DNA from 3 places in the Mesorhizobium sp. CO1-1-7 genome. Region 3 is predicted to be linked to each of the others. Evidence: predicted binding sites of a transcription regulator. Region 3 holds the regulator's gene; each other region holds the start of a gene.

Region 1 (3,274 bases), on a different contig from region 3:
TTTCCATGGCTCAATATAGAGACTTGGACGGGCGGTTGGGAGGGGGCTCGCCGCCGAAGGCGCTCAAAGCGCGCTTTTTTCTTCAACCCCGCTGCAGGCTGACCAGCAGCACGAACCCGACGCCGGACTTTCTGAGCGCCGGCGCCTCGATCGTCGAGCCGCTATCGGCGCGCATCATCGGCACCGCCAGGACCGGAGCGGCCAGAAGTATCAGGATGAGCGCCGCCCGCGGCAGGAGCCGGAGGGTCTTGGAGAGGTTGGCGGCGATGCGGTTCATGATCTCTGTGCTTTTCTTTTCGAGGTCCGGGTTCTCTGCTTCAGTGACGAAAATCGGTCGGGCAGGCGAGATGGCACATTCTGGTGGCGCCGTCCCAGGAGCGCGGGGAACGGCCCGCTTCGGCGACAAGGATGGCGAAGAACATTCCAAACAGGCTCATCAGCAGGCAGACGATGGCGAAGCGGCGAGCAAGCATTGGGTCCGTGTCTCCTTCAACACGCATGAGAATGCCCTGACGCCTCTGAACCGACTCTGATGCCGGCGTTCATCTGCCGTTCAAATTGATTGAAGGGATGTTGACTGGGTTGCGGCAACCAGAATGCCGACCGAGCGCTGCCTGCTCATCGACAGAACGAAAACGGGGCCCGCCAGGCCCCGTTTAGAGATCACACGGAAATGGTCGCTTAGAGTTTGTGCCAGGTCTGGCTCTTGCAGATCAGTCCGCCGAGCACGCAACCGCTCATCTTGAGCGAGGCGCCCGACAAGGTTGCCTTGCCCGAATAGGTCTTGTCATTTGCCGGATCGGTGATGTTGCCGGTGTATTTGTTGTCGCCGGCCGCCTTGAGCGAGCCGATGGTCTTGCCGGCATATTTGCCTGATTTGAGCGTGATGGAGAACGAGCTGCTGCCTGAAATGGCAGCGGTGTCGCCGGCTTGCGTTTTCCAGTTGCCCTCGATCGGATCGGCCCACGCCGCGCCGCTCAGGATCAAAGTGGCCGCCAGGGCCAGGCTCACTTTTCGAGACATGTCTTCCTCCCTTTGGATAGCCGGCCGAATGCTCCGCCTCGCCGGTCTGCCGCTTACGCAAACGTAAGCTAATCCAGCTTCCGTCAAAACGAAAGCGGTGCCGCGACGGAAGGTTTTGGCATTTCGAAAGCGCCTGAATTCGCCCTGTCGGCCCGGAAATGAAAACGACCAGCGCCTCGTGTTTGCTTTCTAGGGTTAGCAGAGTGTTGACCGCGCGCTCGAAAATTTTCGGCAAATTTGGCGAAAACCAGCTGAATTGCTGGCTTCGTATCCTTAACGAATTTTCGCGTTTACCTCTTGTTTTAGCTTTGTTTTCCTCAAATTAAGCACGCCATTTAACGACGGATTCAAGCCTGCGCGGCATTCTCGAAAGCATCGAAAGAGCGGCCCGGACAAGACGAACGGAGGCAGCTCTCGGGAGCCAGACAGGGGACTAAAAATGGCACGTTTTGAAATGCTTGAAGCAGGCTTCGGCGCCATGGGGGCAACTGCCCAGGCCGACATTCTTTTCGAACTGGGCATGATGTATGCGACCGGCCGCGATTGCGAAACCGACGTCGTTGCCGCCCACAAATGGTTCAACATCGCCGCCATCAAGGGATCGGCCCGCGCCGCCGAGTTGCGCTCGGAACTCTCGGCGGCCATGTCGAAGGTCGAGATCGCCAAGGCGCTGCGCGAAGCCCGCGAATGGATGACCATGCACTGAGTTCCGCCAGACGGAGACGCTCCGGCCAAGACCGCAGAAAGACGGTCGGGCCAACAGGGAAAAGGCTGCGCAAACAGCCAGGCCACGGCCATCGACAACGAGAATGCGGCACGCCGACAGGTCCAAGCCGCGCGACGGACCATGATCCCGAAGACTCCGGTTTTCGGAAGGATCATGGCCAACATGAAGACAGGGAAGGTGGGTTGGGTTCACAGCGCGGGGGCGCCGGGGAAACAGCCTGACCGGCAAAAAAAGCCACGACCGGCCGGAACAAGGCTGGCGTGGCTTTTTGCGTGGATGAGGCCGCGCAGGCCTAATCGAGTGGCGCCAATGCGCCTAGACAGGTCCGATGAAGGATGAAATTGTCCCGCCTCTCTGGAAGAAGCGCGGCCGGGCGGCCGCGCGTGAGTGGAGGAGTTCTATTGTCATGAAAAAAATGAGTGTTTTGAGCGCGGCCATTTTCGGCCTGATGATGAGCGCGCCGGTCGCGTTCGCCGATGACATCACCATCTCCGTGGTCGGCCCGATGACCGGACAGCTCGCCACCATCGGCGATCAGTTCAAGCAAGGCGCACAGGCCGCCGCCGATGCCATCAACGCGGCTGGCGGCGTCAACGGCTCCCAGATCAAGCTCGACATCGAGGACGACCAGTGCGATCCCAAGCAGGCGGTGTCGGTCGCCAATCGCATCGTCGCCAACAGCGTCAAGTTCATCGACGGGCATGCCTGCTCGGGCTCCAGCATTCCGGCCTCGGCGGTCTATGCCGAAGCCGGCGCCCTGATGATGAGCCCGGCTTCCTCGAACCCGGTGCTGACCGATGCGGCCGCCAAGGCCGGCTGGTCGACAATCATGCGTCTCTACACGCGTGACGACGCGCAGGGCGCCTTCATCGGCCCGTGGATCGCCAAGAAATACGCCGGCAAGAACGTCGTCATCCTGCACGACAAGAGCGCTTACGGCCAGGGCGTGGCTGATGCCGTCAAGGCGACCATGAATACCGGTGGCCTCAAGGAGGTCTATTATGACGCCATCAACCCCGGCGAGAAGGACTATTCGGCGCTTGTCACCAAGCTGAAGGATCTCAAGGCCGATGTCGTCTATTTCGGCGGTTATCATCCTGAAGCTGGCCTGATCCTGCGTCAGTCGGCGGAACAGAATTTCAAGTTCCAGCTGATCATGCCGGACTCGATCGCTTCGCCGGAATTCTGGCAGGTTGCCGGCCCGGCCGGCGAGGGCACGATGTTCGTGTTCCCGTCGGATCCGCAGGCAAAGCCGGAAGCCAAGGCAGCCGTCGAGAAGATCAAGGCCGGCGGCTTCGTGCCGGAAGGCTTCACGCTGTTCTCCTATGCCGTGGTCCAGGCATTCGCCGAAGGCATCAAGCGTGCTGGCAGCGATGATCCGGCCAAGGTTGCCGAGGCGCTGAAGAATGGCACGGCGATCAGCACCGTTGTCGGCGACGTCACCTTCGACGAGAAGGGCGACCTCAAGAATGCCAGCTACGACATCAACCAGTGGCATGACGGCAAGTACGCGCCGATCGCGCA
Region 2 (3,274 bases), on a different contig from region 3:
GCGGTGATCGAGGAGGAGAATTTCTCGACATTGGCGCTGCGGCCCATGCCGAGCTGGTCCGGCGTCTGGTTGCCGAGCGGCACGTAGAGCAGGCCGAGCTTCTCGTCGGCGCTCGGCGTCGACCACATGTTGGGCGAGTTGGCGGTGTAGGTCTGGCCGGCCGGCAACGGCGTCGTCTGGTCCGGATTGCCGGAATCCCAGTTCCACAGCAATTTGCCGCTGCTCGCATCATAGGCGCGGATGACGCCGGACGGCTCCTGCGTCGAATAATTGTCATTGACCGCCCCGCCGACGATGATCTTGCCGCCGGCAATCAGCGGCGCCGAGGTCGAGTAGTAATAGCCCGACTTCGGATACGGCATGCCGGTCAACAGATTGAGCGTGCCGCCCTCGGCGAAGGCCGGGCAAACCTGCCCGTTGGCGGCATCGAGCGCGATCAGCCGCGCATCCGAGGTCGGCAGGTAGACGCGCGCCGCGCAGGGCTGGCCGGCGGCGCCCGCCGCATCGGCATAATAGGAAACGCCCCGGCAGGTCTGGTGCTGGCGGTCCTTGTCGAGCTTGATCTTGGGATCGTAGCGCCACTTCTCCTTGCCGGTCGCCGCATCGACGGCGATGGCGAAGTTGTGCGGCGTGCAGATATAGAGCGTGTCGCCCACTTTGAGCGGTGTCACCTGATAAGTGGTCTCGCCGACATCGTCGGGGCCTTTGACGTCGCCGGTGCGATAGGTCCAGGCCGGCTTCAGGTTGGCGACGTTTTCCGGCGTGATCTGGTCGAGCGGCGAATAGCGCTGGCCGAACTGCGTGCGCCCGTAATAGTGCCATTCGCCCGCAGGCACATCGCCGCCGAGATTGGCGTTGGGGATCACCTTGTCGGTGTCGAGGGCGCCGCCGATGTCCTTCGGGTCCGTGGTCATCGAATAGCCGGCCACCGCCAGCGATGCCAGCACGGCAAGGATCAAAGGGGCTCGCCCGTCCGGACCGGCAAGGCCGCGCCGCGCCCACGGCGTCAGCAGCCACAACGCCACCAGCACGATGATGCCGCCGCGCGGGCCGAGCTCCCACCAGTCGAAGCCGGTTTCCCAGACCGCCCAGGCCAGCGTGCCGAGCACGATCGCCGCGTAGAGCCAGAGCGCCGTGGAACGGCGCCGGTAGAGCAGCCAGGCGGCGACCAGGAAGGCGAGACCGACGATGATGTAGTACCAACTGCCGCCCAGCGAAGCCAACCAGATGCCGCCGGCGCCAAGCGCCAGGCCTATGAGGAAGAGAATGAGGGAGGTGATGGTGACAGCCAAGATGATACTCCTTCGACTGTTGCGCGCGTGGGGCGGGCTAGGGCAACCCGGCATTGCGCGTTTCCCGTGCAACTTTCTCCCGACGGCGGCGCCTGTCAAGCGTAGGTCGCGGACCCGCGGGCAGCAACCTCGTTCCGCCTGGGATTGTTCCACAACGGCGGTTCCCATATCGGTGAAGCCGCCGTATCGGGCACTTTACCGGAACAAAACGTAGACAGTTCTGGTCTTTCCCTCCCGAATCACTACATTCGGGGGAGATGTCCGGCTTTTCCGAAGACATGCCCTTTTTCGACGAACCCAATGCGCGGCCCACGGCCCCGTCGGGCATTGCCGCGCGCGCCATGGCTGCCCGCGGCGGCCAAAACAATGCGCCCGACTATCTCAGGGGCTTGAATCCCGAGCAGCGGCTGGCCGTGGAGACCACCGAAGGCCCGGTTCTGGTGCTGGCCGGCGCCGGCACGGGCAAGACGCGCGTGCTGACCACCCGCATCGCCCACATCCTTGCCACCGGCAGGGCCTTCCCCTCGCAGATCCTGGCCGTCACCTTCACCAACAAGGCCGCGCGCGAGATGAAACAGCGCATCGGCATCCTGATCGGCGAAGGCAATGTCGAGGGCATGCCGTGGCTCGGCACCTTCCACTCGATCGGCGTGAAGCTGCTGCGCCGCCACGCCGAGCTTGCCGGCCTGAGGTCCGGCTTCACCATCCTCGACACCGACGACGTCGTGCGCTTGATCAAGCAGCTGATCCAGGCCGAGGGCCTGGACGACAAACGCTGGCCCGCGAAACAGTTCGCCCAGATGATCGACGGCTGGAAGAACAAGGGCCAGGGTCCGGCCGATATCGCCGAGGGCGATGCGCGCAGCTTCGCCAACGGCAAGGGCCGCGAGCTCTACAAGGCCTATCAGGAGCGGCTGCAGACGCTGAACGCCTGCGATTTCGGCGATCTGCTCTGCCACCCGATCCGCATCTTCCGCGCCAATCCCGATGTGCTGAAGGACTATCACCGGCGGTTCAAATACATCCTCGTCGACGAGTACCAGGACACCAACACCGCCCAATACATGTGGCTGCGGCTCTTGGCGCAGAGGCCGAGCGGATCACAACCAGCGCGAAGTGTTTCTCCGGGTGGGCGCGTTCCAAGTTTTTCCGGTGTTTCGGATAGAACGGAAGCGGGTAGCTATAGACCCGCAACTCCAGAGGACGAATCAGCAGTTTCGGCCGAAGGCCGCAAGCCCGACCGGGCGTCCGAGCCGTTGCGAGGCCCCCGCGGAGGGCCCGCGCCGGCAGGCGCGGAACAGCCCGTGAGCGAAAACAAAGTCAATATCTGCTGCGTCGGCGATGACGACCAGTCGATCTACGGCTGGCGCGGCGCCGAGGTCGACAACATCCTGCGCTTCGACAAGGATTTTCCGGGCGCCACCATCATCCGGCTGGAGCGCAACTACCGCTCGACCGCGCACATACTGGGGGCCGCCTCCCATCTCATCGCCTACAATGAGGGCCGTTTCGGCAAGACGCTGTTCACCGACCGCAACGATCCGGAGGACGGCAAGGTCAACGTCCACGCCGCCTGGGATTCGGAGGAGGAAGCCCGCGCCATCGGCGAGACCATCGAGGCCTACCAGCGCCAGAAGCACAATTTGAACGACATGGCGATCCTGGTCCGCGCGTCCTTCCAGATGCGCGCCTTCGAGGACCGCTTCATCACGCTCGGCCTTAACTACCGCGTCATCGGCGGTCCGCGTTTTTACGAGCGCATGGAAATCCGCGACGCGCTGGCCTTCTTCCGCGTCGTCGCCAACAGCACCGACGACCTCGCCTTCGAGCGCATCGTCAATGTGCCCAAGCGCGGCTTGGGCGAAGCGACCATCCGCCAGATCCACGACACCGCGCGCGCCTTGCGCATCCCGATGCTGGAGGCGGCGGGTACACTGGCGGAAAGCGACGAGCTGAAGCCGAAACCGCGCGCCGCGCTGCGC
Region 3 (3,274 bases):
CTTGGCCGCCACCGGATCGGTGACCGCGGCAAAAACGATCGGAATGCCGGAACCGGCGAGCGCTTTCTTGGCGATCTGTGAGACCGGCGTGGTGATGGTGTAGATCAGCTTGGGTTGCTCGGCCTGCAGCTTGGCGATCATCTGCGGCACCAGCGATGCATCGAAATTGGTGTGGCTCTCCGTGTAGACGACGTCCTTGCCCTCGACGAAGCCATTGTCCGTCAGCGCCTTCTTGAAGCCGGCTATGGCGGCGTTCAATTGCGGATGCTCGCCGAAATTGGCAATGCCGATACGGATCTGATCGGCCGCGGCACTGCCGGCGCCGACCATCAATGCGCCCGCCAGGGCCAAACCCGACAACCAAGCGGATTTCGACTTCAACATCATTTCCTCCCAGATTTGATCAGGGCCGCTCGGAAACGCGGCTACTACGGCGATCATGGTCAGTCCGCCGGTCTGTGTCAAACATTATATATAATTGTTGCTAGGACCCGGTATCATATATACTTTCGCCAGACGACGGATTGATCACGATGCTGGATGAAACAAGTTCCACAAAAACGGAAGCCGCCTATCAGCTGTTGCGGCGCGACATCCTGACCACGCGCCTCATGCCGGGCGCCCCGCTCAAACTGAGTGCGCTGCGCGGCACCTATGGCGTCGGCTGGACACCGTTGCGCGAAGCCCTGTCGCGGCTCGAGGCCGAACGCCTGGTCACCGCGATCAGCAATCGTGGTTTTGCCGTGGCTCCGGTGTCGCGGGCCGAGCTGGAGGATCTGGCACGCGCCAGGATGGTGGTCGAGATACCCCTGTTCCTCGAATCGATGGAAAAAGGCGGCAGGGAGTGGGAGGATGCCGTGGTCACCGCCCACTACCGGCTCTCGCGTTGCAAGACGGCGGTCGACGATCCCTCGGACGCGGCCGTCGACAGATGGGACGAGAACCACGAGGCTTTCCATGCGGCGCTGCTGAGCGCCGCCACATGCGACTGGCTGTTGCGGTTCCGCTCGACGATCTCGGATCAGCTGCGCCGGCATCATCGCTTTCTTGGTCTGGCGCCGACACTGCGGGCCGCGGCCGGCCTCAAGGATGGCTATGAAGAGGCAATCGAAGCGCTACGCGAAGCGATTGCGATCGAACACCATACCGCGATCATGGAAGCGGCGCTCGACCGTGACGTCGAGCGGGCCAAGGCGCTGATGACGGCGCATATCGGCTACACACTGCACGTCTATGTCCACAGCGAAGACAGCGGCGCTACCAGATACGCCGCTCGCGCCGGCAGCTTGAAGGCGGGTTCGGGATAACTTCAGCGCTTCCGCGACGCCTATTCGAACGCGCTGGCCGGAGTGCGCCGAACGCCCCGATCCATGGCCGCCCGAAGCTACCAATCGTTGGCATTTTGGTTTCGTTTCGTTCCGCGAATAATGGCTCCGCGAATTATACGTCCCTCCGAGGAGAAGCCTTCCAACTAACTGATGCCAAAGCCTCGTCGGCGGATGGGCCACAGGCCATTAACCAAAACGATTTCAATGCGCCTGCCGACGGCGGAAAGGACTGGTTGCCGCCCGCCGTCGCGGGCAAAAAACTTCAGACCCCTTAACAAATTCATTAAACTTTAAACGGTTGCAGAACACAACTGGAACAGATAGTGTTTGTTCTGGGTTTGTTTTTTCGATTCTGGTTCAACCTTTCGTTCAATGTCTTGGGGGCCGCCATGCTGACACGCAAGCAACATGAACTGCTGATGTTCATCCACGAACGGCTCAAGGAAAGCGGGATACCGCCTTCCTTCGACGAGATGAAGGAAGCACTCGATCTTGCCTCCAAGTCGGGGATCCATCGCCTGATCACGGCCCTGGAGGAGCGCGGCTTCATTCGCCGGCTACCCAATCGGGCGCGCGCGCTGGAAGTGCTGCGGCTGCCGGACTCGATCGCGCCGGGCCTCAATGCGGCAAAGAAGTTCTCGCCAAGCGTCATCCAAGGCAGCCTTGGCCAAGGCAGTCTCGGACGCCAGATCAGGCCGGCCGCTGCGCCTTCGCGCCTGCCCGCGGCCGGCAACGACGACGACGCGGTTTCAGCCGTGTCCATCCCGGTCATGGGCCGTATCGCCGCCGGTGTGCCGATCGATGCCATCCAGCATCAGACGCATTCGATCTCGGTGCCGCCGGACATGATCATGGGCGGCGAGCACTATGCGTTGGAGGTCAAGGGCGACTCGATGATCGAGGCTGGTATCTTCGATGGAGACACGGTCATTATCCGCAATGCCGACACGGCAAGCCCGGGCGAAATTATCGTGGCACTGGTCGACGAAGAGGAAGCGACACTGAAGCGGTTCCGCCGCAAAGGCGCTTCGATCGCGCTCGAGGCCGCCAATCCAGCCTACGAAACGCGCATTTTCGGGCCGGACAGGGTCAAGGTACAAGGCAAGCTGGTCGGGTTGATCAGGCGCTACTGAACCGGCTTGTCATCGGGCTTGTCGGGTTTTTTGTACGGCGGCAGCCCCCTCGCCTCGCGTGAGAATTTTCGCTGTTCGTGCCAGGGCCGGTATGGTCCGTCGACGGCGAATGCGATCGCGGCCCGGGTCGTGGCCGACTGGGGATTGAAGAAGACGGCAGCGGTTCCCTTGCGGGCGAGCTGCCGTTTGGTGACGACGAGAACCAGTGGATTGTGGCAGGCGTCATAGGCGGTTGCGTCATTGACGATGATCAGGTCGGCGAAAGCGCAGGCTTTCCAGGTGGTCTTGCGGTCCTCGACATAGGCAATGATCGCGCCGGAAGGGTGCCTGGCAAGGCACAGGCCTTCGCGGCAGTAGAAGGGCGATCCCGGCGGCAGGTCGGTGGGACTGGCAACATCGAATTGCCTGTCTGTCGTGTCGAACATTTCCGGTTTGACGATTGTTTCGGAGATCAGGGCGCGCTTCCAGTTGTCGGTTGCGAATTCGTTCGGACGTTCCCGGTTGACGGCCAGTTCGCCATTGCCGATCGGCAGCGCGACCAGCCGCGCATCTTCCGAGATCAGCACATCGGGCGCGCGTGTGTGCGACACAGTCAACAGGCCGGCGAGCGCGAATGGCAGCGCCGCGAGCCGCAGCCATGTCGTCGCCATCGTCGCGATAACCAGCGCGACGGTGACCAGCAGCACGGATTGCTGCGAAATCAGCCCGACTCCATCGACCGGAGAGCGCTCCGATATCCACGCAGACACGGCGATCATTGCTGTCAGGCCCTTGCCCATGAGGTAGAGAGCCGGCCAATCCAATCCGAATGGC

Evidence for each region. Region 3 encodes LexA, which represses DNA repair genes until DNA is damaged. Its sites were predicted from a motif close to TGTTCNNNNTGTGTTCNG; they were not measured.
Region 1: LB516_RS05815 (sel1 repeat family protein) is a predicted target of LexA. The motif match lies at 1,322-1,339, and genes of this name have one in related genera.
Region 2: LB516_RS25940 (ATP-dependent helicase) is a predicted target of LexA. The motif match lies at 1,492-1,509, and genes of this name have one in related genera.

What each region holds. Positions count from the first base shown of each region.
Region 1 covers NZ_JAIUHA010000002.1:471,160-474,433, reverse strand. Annotated here, with positions in the region: gene LB516_RS05830 (hypothetical protein) at 83-277, opposite strand; gene LB516_RS05825 (hypothetical protein) at 318-473, opposite strand; gene LB516_RS05820 (DUF2147 domain-containing protein) at 682-1,023, opposite strand; gene LB516_RS05815 (sel1 repeat family protein) at 1,463-1,729, shown strand; gene LB516_RS05810 (branched-chain amino acid ABC transporter substrate-binding protein) at 2,157-3,274, shown strand, end outside.
Region 2 covers NZ_JAIUHA010000013.1:90,413-93,686, forward strand. Annotated here, with positions in the region: gene LB516_RS25935 (glucose/quinate/shikimate family membrane-bound PQQ-dependent dehydrogenase) at 1-1,292, opposite strand, end outside; gene LB516_RS25940 (ATP-dependent helicase) at 1,550-3,274, shown strand, end outside.
Region 3 covers NZ_JAIUHA010000003.1:35,196-38,469, forward strand. Annotated here, with positions in the region: gene LB516_RS06775 (ABC transporter substrate-binding protein) at 1-384, opposite strand, end outside; gene LB516_RS06780 (GntR family transcriptional regulator) at 534-1,307, shown strand; gene lexA (transcriptional repressor LexA) at 1,718-2,461, shown strand; gene LB516_RS06790 (ComEC/Rec2 family competence protein) at 2,455-3,274, opposite strand, start outside.